3 regions of the Metabacillus sp. KJ11-3 genome follow, and region 3 is predicted to be linked to each of the others. Evidence: predicted binding sites of a transcription regulator. Region 3 holds the regulator's gene; each other region holds the start of a gene.

Region 1 (6,359 bases), 290 kb from region 3:
ACCATTTGCTTCCTTTATAGGACCAAGTAAAAAATCTAACATATCAAGTGTATGGCTGGCTAAATCGAAAAAAGTCCTCCTCCGGACAACTCAGGCTGAACCCTCCACGGGAGATTTTCCGGGTTCATCACATCTTCCCTTGCCTTCTGATACTGTGTCGTTGATACAAAACGAATGTCTCCAATTATTTTGCTTTCCAACAATTCTTTTATTTTAATAAATCGGGGCTGTGCCCTACGGTAGTAAGCAACAAATAAAGGTACTCGCGAAGCTTTACAGGCAACAATCATGTCATTGCATTCAGCCCAATTAAGCGCCATCGGCTTTTCTACATATACAGGTTTGCCTGCCTTTGCAGCTTTCAGGGTATACTCCTTATGAGAACCCGGTGGTGTTGCAATATAAACTGCGTCAACATCCGGATCATTGATTAGTGCGTCAGCATCATCGTACCATTTGGAAACATGGTGTCTTTTTGCATAGTCCTCTGCCAATTCACCAGTTCTTCGCATAACAGCTACCAATTCGGAATTTTTTATTTTTTGAAATGCCGGTCCACTTTTTACTTCCGTTACATTCCCGCATCCAATTATGCCCCATCGAACTTTTTCAAGTTTCATTGAAAATGGCCTCCTCTTTACTCAGCACGTGTTTTTATTCATTATAACGATCTGTCCATATAAGGACTTCCATAAGTAAAGGTAGCATATGCTTGCCACCCCTTCTACTACATATTTTCCTAAAGCAAAAAAACTTCCCAAACCTACTTAATTGGGAAGTTTCCTTTTTTCATTATGCCGATTGAGAAGAACTATTGTAGACACTGGTATCCAAATCTTTTGTTGCCTTACTCGTAATAACACCAGCTGTCATACTTCCGCTAACATTTAGTGCTGTACGTCCCATATCAATAAGCGGTTCAACAGATATGAGAAGACCAGCTAAACCAACTGGTAAATTCAATGCTGAAAGGACAAGCAAAGCAGCAAATGTAGCCCCGCCTCCTACTCCAGCAACACCAAAGGAGCTTATTGCTACAACAGCAACTAGTGTTAACAGGAATGAAGGTGTTAATGGATCTATTCCTACCGTAGGAGCGATCATAACGGCTAACATGGCCGGGTAAATACCGGCACAACCATTTTGCCCAATTGATAACCCAAAGGATCCCGCAAAATTGGCTACACCTTCAGGTACTCCCATGTCCTTCGTTTGTGCTTTGATATTTAAAGGTAATGCTCCGGCACTTGTTCTTGAAGTGAATGCAAATGCAAGTACTGGAAAAGCCTTCTTCACATAAGTCACCGGATTTAAACCAGCTATTGCTAAAATAAGTAAATGAATAATAAACATAACAATTAAGGCAGCATAGGATGCCAAAACAAATTTACCCAGCTTCCAAATTGCTTGATAATCACTTGTTGCTGTTACTTTTGTCATTAATGCCAACACACCATAAGGAGTCAGTCTTAAAATCAAGGTAACAACACGCATAATCAATTTATAAAAAGTCTCTACAATATCTGCAAATTTTTCAGCATATACCGGTTCCTTACGTCTAATTCCTAAAAATGCAATACCAAGAATAGCAGCAAAAATAACGACAGATATTGTTGATGTTGGATTTGCTCCTGTTAGATCCAAGAATGGATTAGTAGGAATTAACGAAACAATTTGTTGAGGTATCGTCATATCTTGAACAGAAACAACTTGTTCTTCTAATTGAGCTGCTCTGCCTAGTTCTGCTTCTCCCTGATCAATTTGTACAGCTTCCAAATTGAACAATAATGCTGAAGCAATTCCTACAGCAGCAGCAATAGCTGTTGTACCAACTAGTGTTCCCAGGATCCATCCGCTAACTTTTCCAAGATTGTTTTCCATCTTTAATTTTGTAAAAGCAGAAAGAATAGATATGAAAACTAAAGGCATAACAATCATTTTTAGGAAGCTTACATACCCGCTTCCAACTATATTGAACCAATCAATCGATGTTGAAACAGCTTCCGATTCTATTCCATAGGCAAACTGTAACCCCAATCCAAACAGGACACCTAATCCCAGGCCTTGTAAATACTCTTTTTGAAAAAGAGAGATGCTTTTTCTGCATAGTATATAAACCAAAAATAAGTAATAACATGATAATAATATTAAGAATGACGAATATATACATTTCTTCACTTCCTTTTTTAATATAACAATAGAGATATTATCACCATAATTCCTATATGTAAAGTAGGAAATGCTGAGATTGGCACATAATAAAGAATTTATTCGAGTTATCCTTACTTCATTACCCGATTACCTTTCTAAATACTCTTCTAAAAGTATAAATTAAAAAAGTCTCTTTGGATTATGAATTCCTAAGAGACTTGAATTTGCAGGAGGAACTGCACTTTATTTTTTAAACAATAGGGTAAGTGCAATAAGAAAAGTAACGGCTATGTTTAATAGTGCAGCATGGATTCCCTTCATTTTTCAGACAGTTATGCATACCAGAAATAACAGGATAGGAATTGCTGCCATTAATGCTGAAAGTCCAAGATTATTAAAAGGATTGAAAGTATCCATTAACATAATGTTTCCCCCAATGGGTCAAAGATGTGAATCAAATTATATGGCTGCATTTTGTATCTCTTTTACGGTTTGGACAGATTTAGTAAGCTTCTCTTTTTCATCCTGAGTCAGTGATAGTTCAACAATCTTTTTAACGCCGTATCTTGTAATCACAGACGGAATTCCAATAAAAACATCATGATGTCCATATTCCCCTTCTACTAGTGCTCCAACAGGTAGGACAACATGTTCATTTCTTAAGATGGCTTTCGTTATTCTTATTAGCCCCATTGCTATGCCATAATATGTGGCACCTTTTGCTTTAATAATTTCATAGGCAGCATCACGCACCTCGACTGCGATCGCTTCCTTCCTCTCCTCAGATAACCTTTTTGCAACCTGTGTTCCAGCAATATTTACACTGCTCCAAACCGGGAATTGAGAGTCACCATGCTCTCCAATAATATATCCATGAACACTTAATGGTGCTGTATCAAATTCTTTTCCTACTAAATAACGAAATCTCGCAGAATCTAAAATAGTTCCAGAACCTATCACTCTTTCTTTAGGAAGACCAGAGAATTTCCAAGTTGCATAAGCTAGAATATCGACTGGGTTTGTTGCAACTAAGAAGATACCATTAAACCCGGAATCCATAATGCTTTCAACAATAGATTTAAAAATTTTTACGTTTTTATTCACAAGTTCTAATCTTGTTTCTCCAGGCTTTTGCGCGGCACCTGCACAGATAACCACGAGGGCGGCATCCTTACAATCCTTATATGAACCGTATCTTATGTTCATAGGAGTAGGTGCATAGGCAATACCATGGTTTAAATCCATAATATCCCCTTTTGCCTTTTCTCCATCCAGATCAACAATGACCAAATCATCACATAAGCCCTGATTTAATAATGCATAAGCATAACTTGAACCAACAGCACCACTACCTACTAATACAATCTTATTCCCTAATGTTATATTCATTTGATTTTCCTCCAGAAGCTGCGTTGTAAATTTGTGAAATATTTCACATAATTTAATAAAAAAATTTTCTTAGTGATTATTATAGATTCATTAATTGAGTTGCTTACCATTTGTGAATAATTTCACAAATGGTTCCAAAAATATATTTGTAAATAATATATTGTGAAGTATTTCACATGTAGAATATATCATGATATTTCAATTTGTTCAAGACCTTTTTGTAACAAAAAACTTAAAGTGAGATTCACTTTAAAAGAGAATCTCACTTCTACATATGTTACCTTAACTTGCCTTTTTTCTTCTATATGAATACATTGCAAATATTAAAATAAACCATAATGGTGTCAGTAATAATGCCAAGCGTGTTTCATTAGCAAATAACATAATAATAAGAATCATAGCAAATAACGCTAGAACTACATAATTAACAAATGGCGTAAACGGTGCTTTAAACGTTGACTCAGCATGTAATTGTGGAAATGTTTTTTTATACTTTAAATGACAAACAATAATGACACCCCAAACCCAAATAAAACAAATAGCACTTACCGTTGATACGAGTCCAAAGGCTTGTGCAGGGATAAGTTTGCTCAAGAGTGCTCCTACCGATACGACAAGTGTAGATATGAACAATGCGTTACCAGGGACATGATTTTTATTTAGTTTTGCTAAGTTGGCAGGAGCCTGATTACTCCTGCTTAAATTATATAGAATCCGGCTTGTCGAAAACATTCCACTATTGCAGGCAGAAGCAGCAGACGTTAATACAACAAAATTAATAATACCGGCAGCAATTGGAATTCCAATTAAGCTAAATGTTTTTACGAAGGGACTTTCCTCAGCATTCAGTTCGGTCCATGGATTAATGCATAACAGAACAATAATGGAGCCAATGTAGAAAAATAGTATTCTTAAAGGAATCTTATTTATAGCCGATGGAATATTTTTTCTTGGATTGGCTGTTTCCGCTGCTGATACACCCACTAACTCTACACCAACAAAAGCAAATAAAACCATTTGAAAGGAAAGTAAGAAACCTGAAATGCCATTTGGAAAGATTCCACCGTGTTCCCACAGGTTTCTGATTGTAACTGCCCCTGCATCGGTCTTAAAACCTATCACAAGTAAAATAACCCCAACCCCAATTAATAAGAGGATCGTTATAACTTTTATTAAAGCAAACCAAAACTCTAATTCACCAAAAAGCTTAACCGTTAATAGATTGAACCCTAATAAAATAATCAAACAAATAATGGCAGGTACCCATTGAGGTATATCAAACCAATACTGTACATAAACACCGACAGCAATAATATCGGCCATTGCGATCATAATCCAACAAAACCAATAAGTCCATCCAGTCACGAACGCTATTCTTGGGCCAAGATAGTCTTGGGCGATGTCTGTAAATGATTGATAACCAGCTTTAGATAACAATAGCTCTCCCAGTGCCCGCATAATAAAAAACACAGCAATACCCACAGTTAAATAAGCAAAGATAATAGACGGACCTGCCAGTTGGATTGCTTTACCAGATCCTAGGAATAACCCGGTACCAATAGTTCCTCCGATGGCAATCAATTGAACATGCCGATTGGCTAAATCCCTCTTTAATTCTTGTTGTACCAATTCTACTCCTCCTTAAAATTTGCCACAATCTATTGTGTGACACAATGAGCAGCATAAACATAATCCATTAAAAAAAGAGATTGGATATCATCCAAATCTCTTGGTCATAAGAATATGAAATAGTATTTGTTGTACTAGTAAAATGATTAGTTTAACAAATAGGTATTCTATACTCTTCTGTCCTTTTGCCTGAGATTATGAATCCTTCGGCGCTGCGGAATGCCGCAGTCTCTCCAGAAGCTGCTCCTGCTATAGTTTCATCCATAGCGATCATAGCTCGATTATAGTTTTAACATAAAATTATTCTCAAATAATTTATAATTCTAGTCTTATTCACTTACCTTGTCAAGAACAAAAGCGCAAGCGCCTTGATCAGCCTCGGGCAAATAAGACGCAAATGAATAGAAGACGTTCTTTGTCTTCAATTCATTTGTGGCTAGACCCTAGAAGGGCTAGGCGCTGGAGCTGGATGTCGCGCACTTATCCACAGTTCAAAGGCATTTTATAGTTTCCTGGTCAATAAAAATAGAGGCTCAGAAAGCCTCTATTTTTCGTCTAAATGAAACAAGTTACTATAGTTGTTCACCATTTGTTTCAATTACTTTTTTATACCATTCAAAAGAATCTTTCTTATAACGCTTCATTGATCCGTTTCCTTCATTATCACGGTCAACATAGATCATGCCATAGCGTTTTTTCATTTCGCCAGTTGTGAATGAGACGATATCAATGATTCCCCATGGTGTATATCCGATTAAATCAACGCCATCGTATATGACCGCTTTTTCTAATGCTTCAATATGTGATTTTAAATATTGAATTCTTTCCGGATCATGGATAGAGCCATCCTCTTCCATTACATCGATTGCACCAAATCCATTTTCAACTATAAATAACGGAATTTGATATCTGTCATAAAAACGATTTAGTGTATATCGTAACCCAGTCGGATCGATTGCCCAGCCCCAGTCACTTGATTTAATGTATGGATTTTCAACACTATTCGGTAGTCCACCATTTACAACATCACCGGTATTATCATTATTTACATCACTTTTAACGGTCGTTGACATGTAGTAACTGAAGCCTAAATAATCAACAGTACCATTTCTTAAAATCTCATCATCGCCGGCTTCCATTTTGATTTGATATCCTTCTCTTTCAAATTCCTTCAATGCATAGCTTGGATA
Region 2 (6,359 bases), 500 kb from region 3:
TACCAACGTTATTTTCCTCAAGGTTCTGAGCCATACCCATAACGCCGTTTGCGAATTCTACAAGCTCACCAGCCATGACATTGTCGAGGCCATGAGCACGAGCGATACCATCCCCAACTTGGATAACAGTACCAACATCGCTTACTTTTATATCAGACTGATAGTTTTCGATTTGCTTTTTTATAAGCGCACTAATTTCTTCAGCTTTGATGCTCATGAGTTTCACCCCTATCTACGATCTGTTTGCGACTAATTGTCGCTCTATACGTTCAAGCTTACCGCTAATACTACCATCATAAATGCGATTACCAATACGAAGTTTTACGCCTCCGATTAGCTTGGAATCAACTACGTTTTGCAAACGAAGTGAAGTCTTGCCAATCTTTTTTGCGAAAGAAGCGGAAATGGCAGATAACTCACTATCTGAAAGTGGGCGAACGGAATAAACGATCGCATCCTCTGTTCCACGGGCTTCATTTGCACTTTGTACAAAGTAATCAACGATTTCTGTTACAACATCCACACGATGACGATCAACTAAAAGATATAATGTATTCACAACCGGCAGTGACAGGCCGGAGAATGCATCCTTGATTATTGATTTCTTTGCTTCATTTGTAACTTTTGGATGGTTAAATACATTTATAAGTTCTTGATTCGTTGTAAAAACTTCTTTTACAACAAGTAATTCATTTTCGATTTGATCGATTACATTTTGTTCCTTTGCAAGTTGAAAAAGAGCTACTGCATAACGTTTTGCAACGATTCCTTTGCTCATCGACCTTCGCCTACCTCATTAATGTAGTCATTGATCAATTTCTCTTGCTCTTGTTCATTCAACTCTTTTTCGATTACTTTAGAAGCAATTAATACGGATAATGATGCAACCTGCTCGCGTAATGCTGCAACAGCCTGATCTTTTTCCTGCTCGATTTCTTTTAATGCTGAATCTTTCAAACGACCAGCTTCAGAACGAGCTGCCTGGATGATATCTTCTTTCTGTTGCTCACCAAGCTTTTTCGCATTTTCTACAAGAGCCTGAGCTTCTTGACGCGCTTGTTTTAATAACTCGCGCTGTTCTTCTACCAGCTTTTGTGCTTCTTTATTTCTTTCTTCAGAACTATTAATTTCATTAGCAATATGATCCTCACGTTGCTTCATCATGTTCATAACTGGTCCAAATGCAAACTTACCTAGCAATGCAAGAAGAATTAAGAACATGATAAGTTGGAATACGATATCACCTGTGTTAAGGCCGCCTGTCGCCGCACCTACAGCAAGATCAAAAGTTAACATAGCTCGGTTTCACTCCCTTCAAGAGTTCCATGATGGGTAAGTAGTTCACGGCTTCCGATGAACTTCGTATTTCTGCGTCAGCTCCTTCGTCAGCATCCTCACGTACACACAATAAGGTTCTTAGGCTAAATACTCGCACGTCCTGTGCGAAACGTCTAAGTCACCACATCCTGTGGTAGTCGGTGCTTCCTCAGTCGCTTCCTTGAACTACTCGTTCCTCGAAACCCTATTATTTTTTACATAGTATTAAAGCAAACCATTTTCATCAATTGTGTAAATATCTTTGCATAAAGCAATGGCGAAGGTTCGGTTTGAATGATCTTCGCCATATGAAAACATGTTTATTTTATCGAATTATGATCCCATTACGATGAATGCGATAACTACCGCGATGATTGGAATCGCCTCAACTAATGCTACCCCGATGAACATTGTAGTTTGTAATTTACCTTGCGCTTCAGGTTGACGCGCGATTCCCTCTACTGTACGAGATACGATAAGACCGTTACCAATACCAGCACCTAGTGCCGCTAAACCAATTGCAATTGCAGCTGCTAATAAACCCATTGTTAAATTTCCTCCTTTAAATGTATGAAAAATAGTATTCCTTTTGTTTTAGTTCAAGAGAACTGAACATATATTGATTAATGGTCATGGCTCACTTTGTGTGCCATATACACCATCGTTAACATAGTGAAGATAAATGCTTGGATTGCACCAACAAAGATACTAAATCCCTGCCATGCCAACATTGGAATTGCTGCGACAATCGAACCGAGAATTCCGCTTCCAAAACTTTCAGCATAACCGCTTGTTCCAAGGCTAACAAGCAAGCCCAGAAGAATTTCACCTGCAAAAATATTCCCGTAAAGACGAAGACCAAGCGTTAATGTGTTCGCAAATTCTTCAATTATCTTTAGTGGAAACATGAATGGCATCGGCTTGAAAAAGTCCTTACCATATTCAGATGCACCCTTCATCTTGATTCCATAGTAGTGTGTTAACGCTACTACTAAAATAGCAAGTGTTAATGTAATTGCAGGATCTGCAGTTGGCGATTTCCACCATAAATCATGTCCAACAACGATGGCAAAAGGTAATCCCAGCATGTTTGATACAAACACATACATCAGGAGTGTAATACCCAGCGTTAAAAAACGTCCGCCTGTTTGCCAGTCCATTGTGCTGCCGATAATGTTTTTGACAAAATCAACAACCCATTCAATGAAATTCTGCATACCTGTCGGCTTCATCGCTAGATTGCGTGTTGCAGCAAAGGCGATGATAAAAACGATTAAACTGGCAATCGTAATCATTAATACATTTGATAAATTAAAAGTAAGACCTAAAAAATCCCTCACAGGAGCTCCGTGACCCAATAGATTCACCTCTCTTCCTAAACTAAGCGCGTGAATGTTGAATAACAAAATCTATCATAATAACGATGTACATCGTCATTAATCCAATAATGACACTAATTAAATCAAAATACTCTGGAAACTTTAGTGCGAAAAATACCGCTACACCGGCGGCTGCCATTCTGGACGTTGTTCCCAATGAGCCCGCCTTCCGCCCTTCATCTAATGCGCGTCCAAATTGTTTGTGCTTTCTTACCATGATCCACAGGTTGTAAAGAGTTATGCATGTCCCAAGAAGCAACCCCAGAAATACTGACTGATACTCCGTAAATCCCCAGCCTAAAACGTAAAGGGCAAGCAGATAAAATATGTACTTTCTATATCTTTGAAACATCAGTTGCATATCAGACATGAAATAGTTAATCTCCTGAGAAATAGTGGTGGACTAATTTCAGCATGGCATAAACTCCAGCAGCTAGTCCTAGCAGAAGGCCTAAGATCAAAAACAGAGGCTCTGTTTTTAAATAATTGTCAATCCATTTCCCAGTAAATACACCTATTAAAATAGAGCCAACTAATTGGGAAAGGATAGCTGACATGAGGCCCATCGCATGAAGTGGATGGCGTTTTTTTTGTCGCATTTTATAAATCCTCTATCTTGATTTATTAACGGATTTAGGGGGTAAAACATGGGATTTGAATGATATTGTAAACCTTATCATTATACCCTCGTATAGCATACAATAGGGAAAATATGATGTCAATTGGTTTAAAGTTAAAATGTTCACAATCCAACCAAATCCTCACAATTCGTTCACATTTAAACGCTTACTGGTACTTGACTTGCTTTATCGAATTAATTATTCACCTAGTAAAATATCTGTTTCTAAATAATTTTCCTGCCCATTTTTCTTCGCAAATACAATGGCTTTATAATCGCCTTTAGGCACCTTCATTTCTTCTGCATTTATTTCTCCGCCGATCAACCCTCTCGGCGCTTGTTGCAGCCAATCTAAATACCCGACAAATGTTAGTGAATCCGGATCATATAACGCAATGCCGGCTTCATCTGCACCACCTGGTAAGTACATTTGATATTTAAACACATTTGGTTTGTCACCGTAAGTGAACTCAAACCCCATAATTCTAGGATAGTTGGGCTCATCAATAACATACGCATATGGAATTTCGACTGTTTTTCCATCTTGTTGGATTGATAGCCATCCTTCATAAATTCCCTGTTTCATTTGACTCGGTGTAAGATCAACGCCCACTTCCACCTGTTTCTTTTCTCCCGGCTCCAACTCCATTTTTCCTGGAAGTACCCATCTGATGCCAGGTTTATTTTTTGGCGTTTGAAATGTGATGGTTTTCTTCATATTTGATTGATTATCAATGGTTACCTTTTCTATTTTTTTCGTTCTTGGGTGGTTTGTATCAAACTGCCCGAATGATAGAGCCCCAGGATAGATGAGCACTTCTGCTTCAATTGCTTGTTTTACATTTATTCTCCCCGCACCTTGCTGATTTGGAGCTAATCTTTTCCCTTTTTCATCTAATAAGGTAACGGCATTGTTCATAAGCGAAGCTTTTATTTGTTCAGGTGTCCACTTTGGATGAGCTTGTTTTATAAGTGCGCATGCTCCTGCAACATGTGGTGCCGCCATGCTCGTTCCATGTAAGGATAAATAACCGTCAGGTACTGTGCTGTCAATTGCTACCCCTGGTGCAACAATATCAGGCTTTATCGCCCATGTCATTGTGACAGGACCTCTTGAGCTAAAATCCGCCAGCTTATCTTCTTCTTTTTTATAAATGGTTCGAATAGACGGATTTTGTTCAATTTGTTTTTTTATTGCCACCCCATCTTTCTTGGAAATGGAAGCGGCGGCTATATCTAATGGAACTTCAAGTGAGCCCGCAAAGTTTCCTTTTACATTATTATAAATGATAACCGCTTTTGCACCGTGTTTTTTTGCGTTTAACACTTTTTCGATAAATGGAATCTTACCTCTTTCAATAAGAGCTATTTTTCCTTTGAGTGAGTCTTTCATGTCAACTTCACGGCCAAGACCGACATATTCGATTTCATCTAACGATTTAAGATCCCATGGCTTTGCCCCTTGTAATGTATGGATCGGAATTTCTTTCTCCACTCCAGCCACAGATAGATATGGCAGATATATCGGTGGAGAGGATGCTCCTACTGTGATAGCCTTGGAGGATGTTCCCGGAGATCCCACTGTCCAAAGATCAGGACCTGAATTTCCACTGGAGGTAACAGCCACAATCCCCGCTTCAACTGCTCGGTCAAGCGCCAGGCTTGTTGGCCAATCCGGACCGTTCACATTATTTCCTAGTGATAAATTAATAATGTCCACTTTATCTTTAATTGCCCGGTCGATTGCTGCGATTACTTGATCTGACGTGCCCATACCACCTGGACCTAATGCCCGGTACGCAATAATTTCCGCTTCTGGAGCCATTCCTCTTAGCTTGCCGTTCGCCGCAATTATGCCTGCCACATGTGTTCCATGGATGGTACCTTCCCCTTTTATATCTGACGTTTCCATTGGATCCTGATCACCATCAATCACATCGTAGCCTCCGGCAAAATTCCTGTGTAAATCGGGATGCTCATAATCAATGCCCGTGTCAATGACAGCCACCTTTACCCCTTTGCCTGTTAAGCGTTGATCACCCGTGTCGAATAAGCCTCTTACCTCTTCTCCTCCAATGAATGGAACACTTTCATTAATTTGTGACACATAGGAAATGATTGGACTCGCATGCAGCACAGCTTTATTTTCTTTTATTTTATTTAGTTCGTTTACAGGGCCTTCTATTGAAAATCCATAAAACACATGTTGATAGGTTTGATGAATGACAACTAGCGGTTCCTTAGATAATAATTCATTTATGCGTTCAAACTCTTCTTTTTTAACAATCACCATGATTTTTTGATTTTGTTGTTGATCCACTTCCGGAAGTGGCGGTCGATTCGGAAACGTAATAGCTAGTACAGGCTGACTAAAAAAGAAACTAATAAATAGAAGAATACAGACAAAGATTTTATTTCCCATCATGTTCCACCTCCATTTTTAGTTTGTGCCTTCTTAGCTGCAAACATGCAAAAAGAGGATCGCTCCATATATGAGCGATCCTCTTTTACCATTATTTTGTTCCGTACAATCTGTCACCAGCATCACCTAATCCAGGGACGATATAGCCATGATCATTTAATTTTTCATCAAGTGCTGCAATGTAGATATCCACATCCGGATGTGCTTCTTTGACCACATCAACACCTTCTGGAGCGGCAATTAAACACATGAATTTAATATTTTTTGCTCCGCGCTTTTTCAGGCTGTTAATCGCTTCAACTGCTGATCCCCCAGTTGCTAGCATTGGATCTACTACAATTAATTCACGTTCTTCTATATCAGAAGGAAGTTTTACATAGTACTCAACCGGTTGTAATGTTTCCGGATCACGATATAACCCAACATGTCCAACTTTAGCAGCTGGAATTAATTTTAAAATTCCATCTACCATTCCAAGTCCTGCACGAAGAATCGGGATGATCCCCAATTTTTTACCAGAAAGAACTTTTGATTTTGCTGTTGTAACCGGTGTTTCAACATCTACTTCTGTTAATGGTAAATCTCTTGTAATTTCAAACGCCATTAAACTTGCTACTTCATC
Region 3 (6,359 bases):
TAACGCGATCACCTAATGGCTTTAACAAGTGAAACAACCTCCTCAAATTCTTTGAATAAATGATTATTTTTCCTTTTTATTAGCACTCACAACCTTCGAGTGCTAACACAATTAATATAATATATAAATTTTCTTTTAATTTCAAGTATGAAGTTAAAATTTTTATTAGAAGTTTTCAACTTATCTACTAATTATAAATTTGGGATGAGTGCGCTGCCAAAAAGTGACCTCTTCACTAATTTGTCTCATTCTTATGGGGTATCATACATAGGATGACATTAGGGTATGTTACAATATACCTGACTAACTAAACAGAAACGTTTGTGCTTTACTTAGGAGGTTTACATGAAAAAGCATTATTGGTTTATTATGATTGCCTATATGATTCTTCAGTTATCAGGCTATCTGGGAATCAAGCTATTTGACTTATTGAACATCGGGGAGACAAATGTAGAGAGATTTGCCTATTGGACAATCTTTAGCTTTACACTTACGTTCTTAATTATTCTCTTTTTCCTAAGAAACGAACGTCATGAGGAAAACCGTTTTCGTGGAGAACCAGCTTCTGTAGGTGCTTCCATTGGATGGGCAATTATTGGGTTTTTCTTAGCTATTTTGGTACAAGGTGTAGCTGCTAATATCGAAGTTAATATTTTTGGAGTGGACCCGGGTTCTGAAAATACCCAAAGAATTGTAAGTATAATTGAGCTTTTCCCTTTAGTTATGGTTGTTACATCTATTATAGGCCCGATTCTTGAAGAAATCATATTCCGAAAAATCCTTTTTGGCGTACTATATACAAGAACAAACTTTTTCATTGCAGCATTAATCAGTTCTCTTATCTTCTCTCTATTGCACGGTGAACCACAGCATGTGTTGTTGTATGGTTCGATGGGCTTTACCTTTGCTTTTCTTTATGTGAAGACCAAGCGTATTCTCGTTCCCATCTTTGCACATGTTTCAATGAATACAATGGTCGTGGTTTTTCAAATTGCGTTTCAAGAGGATATTGAAAGAATGATGAAGCAGATGGAACAAATGCAAGTCATTATTGGAGGCTTTTTAACATGAGAACAAACCCTATTTCTATGGCTGTTTTTTATTTGATTATGGGGTTGCTGTTTATCTATTTAGCGATTAACAGTGCAAAAGAAGGCATTTTTACTTTTCCGACAATCTTATTGATGCTTATTGCTACATTCGATATTGGTGTTTCCATTCGGATGTTTCGTTTATCTAGAAAAATCAAAAAAATGAACATAAAAAAATGAGACTACTGAAAGTCTCATTTTTTATTTTCCTCTTCAAATCTCAATTTTTGTGATTTTCTATATGTGATTCTTGAAACCCAAATACTAATTTCATATAAAATAAATAAAGGAATTGAAACCATCAAGTGTGAAGCTAATTCAGGTGGTGTAATAAGTGCTGCGATAACTAATAACACAAAATAAGCATATTTCCGTACACTTGATAAAAACATCGGTGTGACGATTCCTAATCTTGTTAAGAACATAATAACAACCGGTAATTGAAAGAGTAATCCAAATGGAAGAGTTAATTGAATTAAGAAAGAGAAATATTCATTAATTCCAATTACCTGGTTTACATCCAGATCATTCGATATTCTTTCCATAAAATCAATGACAAATGGAAAGAGAATAAAGTATGAGAATGCCAAACCCAATAGGAAAAGGAAAACTGAGATCGGTATGTAGCTTAAGGTTACTTTTCTCTCCTTCTCATATAGACCTGGACTAACAAAAGACCAAAGCTGGTACAAAATGATTGGCGATGTAATAACAAATGCAATAATAAATGCAAACTTCATGTAGACCATCAATGGATCTGTCAGATTAAATGCATTTAATGTTAATGATTTTGCTTCGTCTGTATGCTGTAAATATTTAATGATCGGTCCTGAAAGTAAAAAACCGGCAATAACAGCTAAGAAAAAGAAAACGACAACAATGACGAGTCGTTTTCTCAGTTCTGTTATATGTTCAATGACCGACATTTCATCGTGTTTCATATCGGGTTCCATCCTATCTTACTTTACCTCTTCTTTATTCTTTTGCTTAGCATCTTGATCATCGTCATCATCATCAGCTAAACCTTTTGTGGCATTTTTAAACTCTCGTAATGTATTACCAGCTGCTTTTCCCAGCTGTGGCAATTTCTTTGGTCCAAAAATAAGGAGTGCAACAAAAACAATCAATAAGAGGCTTCCGATTCCTACATTTGGCATTAAATCCATCTCCTTTGTGTGCTGTTATTTTTCATCATTTGGATAATGTTTCAAAAAGTAGACAAGTGACTGAAGTTCAACCGCTAAATCAATATGGTGAATTCTTATTTCATCTGGAACATTAATTCGAGCAGGTGTAAAATTTAAAATTCCTTTAATGCCTTTTGTAATTAAACGGTCGGTAATGGATTGCGCTACTGCAGCCGGCACAGTTAAGATAGCCACTGTTACATCATCTGGAAGCTGTGTTTCAAGATCATCTAAATGAAAAACAGGTACTCCGCCAATTTCTGTCCCAACCTTTTCTTGTGCTACATCAAAAGCTAAAGATATCACCGTATTATTATTCTTAGTAAAATTATAATGTAAAAAGGCGGTACCTAAGTTACCTACTCCTATTAAACATACCTTTGTTGTTTCATCCTGATCTAGTGTTTTTCTAAAAAAGGATAACAGATAATTCACATTATAACCATACCCTTTTTTTCCTAATGCTCCAAAATATGAGAAATCTCTCCGAATCGTTGCAGAATCTACCTTTACAGCATCACTTAACTCAGCTGAAGACACACGCTGCTTCCCTGATGAGTGTAAATTTTTTAAAAAACGGTAATATAACGGCAACCTCTTTGCTGTTGCCTGCGGTATTTTCGTTTGGTCTATATTCAATCTGATCCCTCACTTAAGAAAAGCGCAAGCGCCTTGATCAGGCCCGACAAGCATAAGCCGCAAATGAATAGAAGACGCTCTATGTCTTCCATTCATTTGTGGCTTATGACCTCGAGGGGCTAGGCGCTGGAGCTAGACACTCAAACTTAGTATAATCATAATTTTTAAAATGACATATATATTTTCTCATTTTTCTTTTCTTAAAAAATCACCACTTTTACCACCTGTTTTTTCAACTAAATAGGTTTCTCCTATGATCATACCTTTATCAACTGCTTTACACATATCATAAACAGTAAGTGCTGTAATGCTTGCAGCGGTTAACGCTTCCATTTCAACACCTGTACTTCCTTTTGTTTTGACAGTAACAGAAATACATAAAGTATAATCAGGATCGTTAACGATCCATTCAAATTCAACGTTAACACCTTTAATTGAAATTGGGTGACACATTGGAATAACATTTGATGTTTGTTTAGCAGCCATAATTCCGGCTACCTGGGCAACCGATAAAACATCACCCTTGCCTATCTCATGATTTGTGATTTTCTTGTATACTTCTTCGGTGACAGTTATGCTGGTTTTAGCAAGAGCTGTTCTAACTGTTTCTTCTTTGGCAGAAATATCAACCATCTTTGCTCTGCCCTGATCATTAAAATGAGTAAACTCTGACATATACAGATCCCCTTATACCTAGACTATACACTATTTTTTTGCATCTGTCTGTTTTGTTATTGTGACAATTAATAGATTTGTTTTTTGTTCGTTTTCCTTCGTTAAAAGTAACTTTACTTGGGTGACCTACTGACAATTGTCTTTCATCACCCTCATGAGAGATCTTTCCTACTCTATCTCTTCGACTTTTGTCTTCATCACCCTTAAGAAGAGTTTCCCTTTAGGTTCTTTCAATATGAAATCAGTCTCTGTTGCCTATAAGGGTATTATTAGGCTACACTAAAGACATTAGTAGAGGTGAAAAACAATGATATTGTTACAAATAAATCAACTTAGTAAATACTTTGGTGCTGATCCTATTTTATCGAATATTAAGCTAGAAGTACAAACTAGAGATAAAATTGCTCTTGTCGGCCGCAATGGTGCGGGTAAATCAACTCTTTTAAAAATAATTTCCGGTGCAATGTCTTATGACTCTGGTGAAATTATTAAACCGAAAGATGTTTCAATTGGTTACTTGGCGCAGGATACTGGTTTAGAATCACAATTATCTATTTGGAATGAGATGAATTTAGTTTTTAAGCATCTAAAATCAATGGAAGAAGATATGCGTAAATTTGAACAACGAATGGCAACTGTAGATCCTAACAGTGAAACTCAAAAGTTTGAACAACTATTAAAAGAGTATGACAAACTTCAAGTGAAATTTAAAGAGGAAGGCGGTTACCAGTATGAAGCAGATATTCGTTCCGTCCTACATGGTTTAGGTTTTAGCAGCTTTGATCCGGAAACGAAAATCTCTTCTTTAAGTGGCGGCCAAAAAACACGGTTAGCCTTAGGTAAATTATTGTTAACAAAACCGGATCTATTGATTTTGGATGAGCCAACAAACCACCTTGATATCGAAACCTTAACTTGGCTGGAACAATATTTACAAAATTACCCGGGTGCTATCTTAATTGTTTCACATGACCGATATTTCCTCGACAAAATTGTTAATCAAGTTTATGAAATTAGCAGAAATACAAGCACAAGGTTCATTGGGAATTATAGCAACTATTTAAAACAAAAAGCTGAAAACTATGAAAAAGAAGTGAAAAGCTTTGAAAGACAGCAAAATGAAGTGGCAAAACTTAAAGATTTTATTCAGCGCAATATAGCAAGAGCATCCACAACAAAGCTTGCACAAAGCCGCAGAAAAAAGCTGGAAAAAATGGAGTTAATGAATAAACCCCTTGGAGATGAAAAATCAGCAAGCTTTCAATTTGATATTGAAAGACAAAGTGGAAATGATGTGTTAAAAGCAACAGATATTTCTGTTTCTTACGATAAACATCACCCTATTATCTCAAATATCTCTTTTTCTATATCCAGAGGTGACTCAATCGCTCTTGTTGGTCCAAATGGTATTGGAAAATCAACCTTGTTAAAGTCCATTGTCCAAAAGCTTGATGCATTAACTGGTAGCTTTTCATTAGGGTCACATGTGCAAATTGGATATTATGATCAACAGCAAGCTGATTTAACGTCAAATAAACGTGTGTTGGACGAGCTATGGGATGAATATCCACAACAAACAGAAAAAGAAATTCGAACCGTACTAGGTAACTTTCTGTTTTCAGGTGATGATGTGTTAAAACCTGTTTCAACACTAAGTGGTGGAGAAAAGGCAAGGCTGGCACTTTCTAAGCTTATGCTGCAAAAAGCTAATTTCCTCATTCTTGATGAACCAACAAACCATTTAGATTTAGATAGTAAAGAAATATTGGAAAATGCTTTAATCGACTTTCCAGGAACCATACTTTTTGTTTCACACGACCGTTATTTTATAAACCGCATAGCCACAAAGGTCTTTGAATTATCAAGTCATAACCTATCTGAGTACCTAGGTGACTATGATTACTTTTTAACAAAGAAAGAAGAAATATTAGAGCTAGAGCGACTTGCGGAAGAAGAGACAAAGAACGTTTCTCAAAAATTCAGTTCATCTGCATCAGAAGGAAAGCTAAACTACCAGCAGGAAAAAGAACTAAAAAAACTCGAACGTCAAAAGCAACGAAGAATTGAAGAAATAGAGCAAAGCATTAGTGAAATTGAAGAAACAATAGAAAAAAACGAAGCGCTACTTTGCGATCCTTCTATTTATCAGGATCATGAGCAAGTTCAAAAAATTAATATTGAAAATGAACAACTGAATTCCGAACTAGAACAACTTATGACTGAGTGGGAACAGTTACATTAAAAACAGCGGATCATTTTCGCTGTTTTTTTGTTCCAGCATTTGATAAAGAAATTGTTTCGACAAACTTCTTAACATTCAAAATAGATTGAAATCATGTTATACACAATCCACTTATTTATCCACATAATAAATCCTCTATTTTCAACATATCAACAGACTTATACACATTATCCACATATTTTCGTTTTTTTAACCAAGTTATTCACATAGGATTTTTCGTTGATTTGACAGCTTTTTTAGTTCTTTTACACATTTCTACAAAAATGAGTGAACATCCTGTGGATAACTCTGTTTTTAACCTAATTTCGGTGAACATTGACTTATTTGCTAGGGAGATTCAAGATTTTGTCGAAAAATACCGAAAAAAGGACAGAACCTGAATTAGGCCTGCCCAATTTTGTACAAATTAATATGAGTTAAGCTCTAAGCCAGGATTAGCATTAAGCGCTAAATCACTTCTCATTCCCTTATCAAATAAAATACTGCCTGCCGCCGCAATCATTGCTGCATTATCAGTACATAAGG

The links. Region 3 encodes Rex, which represses fermentation and respiration genes when NADH is low (regulators of the CRP and FNR family bind a similar motif). Its sites were predicted from a motif close to TTGTGAAATATTTCACAA; they were not measured.
Region 1: AC0L8O_RS22950 (L-lactate dehydrogenase) is a predicted target of Rex. The motif match lies at 3,572-3,589, and genes of this name have one in related genera.
Region 2: AC0L8O_RS23840 (AtpZ/AtpI family protein) is a predicted target of Rex. The motif match lies at 3,427-3,444, and genes of this name have one in related genera.

The regions. Positions count from the first base shown of each region.
Region 1 covers NZ_CM147865.1:4,593,215-4,599,573, reverse strand. Annotated here, with positions in the region: partial or broken gene AC0L8O_RS22965 (Gfo/Idh/MocA family protein) at 1-620, opposite strand, end outside; partial or broken gene AC0L8O_RS22960 (L-cystine transporter) at 793-2,170, opposite strand; partial or broken gene AC0L8O_RS22955 (L-lactate permease) at 2,416-2,574, opposite strand; gene AC0L8O_RS22950 (L-lactate dehydrogenase) at 2,611-3,540, opposite strand; gene AC0L8O_RS22945 (amino acid permease) at 3,823-5,169, opposite strand; glycine riboswitch at 5,337-5,416, opposite strand; gene bglA (6-phospho-beta-glucosidase BglA) at 5,742-6,359, opposite strand, start outside.
Region 2 covers NZ_CM147865.1:4,801,600-4,807,958, reverse strand. Annotated here, with positions in the region: gene atpA (F0F1 ATP synthase subunit alpha) at 1-217, opposite strand, end outside; gene AC0L8O_RS23865 (F0F1 ATP synthase subunit delta) at 233-778, opposite strand; gene atpF (F0F1 ATP synthase subunit B) at 775-1,296, opposite strand; gene atpE (F0F1 ATP synthase subunit C) at 1,651-1,863, opposite strand; gene atpB (F0F1 ATP synthase subunit A) at 1,941-2,675, opposite strand; gene AC0L8O_RS23845 (ATP synthase subunit I) at 2,698-3,066, opposite strand; gene AC0L8O_RS23840 (AtpZ/AtpI family protein) at 3,074-3,295, opposite strand; gene AC0L8O_RS23835 (S8 family serine peptidase) at 3,515-5,740, opposite strand; gene upp (uracil phosphoribosyltransferase) at 5,829-6,359, opposite strand, start outside.
Region 3 covers NZ_CM147865.1:4,301,544-4,307,902, forward strand. Annotated here, with positions in the region: gene groES (co-chaperone GroES) at 1-28, opposite strand, end outside; gene AC0L8O_RS21300 (lysostaphin resistance A-like protein) at 346-1,071, shown strand; gene AC0L8O_RS21305 (YdiK family protein) at 1,068-1,271, shown strand; gene tatC (twin-arginine translocase subunit TatC) at 1,286-2,032, opposite strand; gene AC0L8O_RS21315 (twin-arginine translocase TatA/TatE family subunit) at 2,051-2,248, opposite strand; gene AC0L8O_RS21320 (redox-sensing transcriptional repressor Rex) at 2,273-2,917, opposite strand; gene moaC (cyclic pyranopterin monophosphate synthase MoaC) at 3,104-3,592, opposite strand; gene AC0L8O_RS21330 (ABC-F family ATP-binding cassette domain-containing protein) at 3,900-5,834, shown strand; gene tsaD (tRNA (adenosine(37)-N6)-threonylcarbamoyltransferase complex transferase subunit TsaD) at 6,241-6,359, opposite strand, start outside.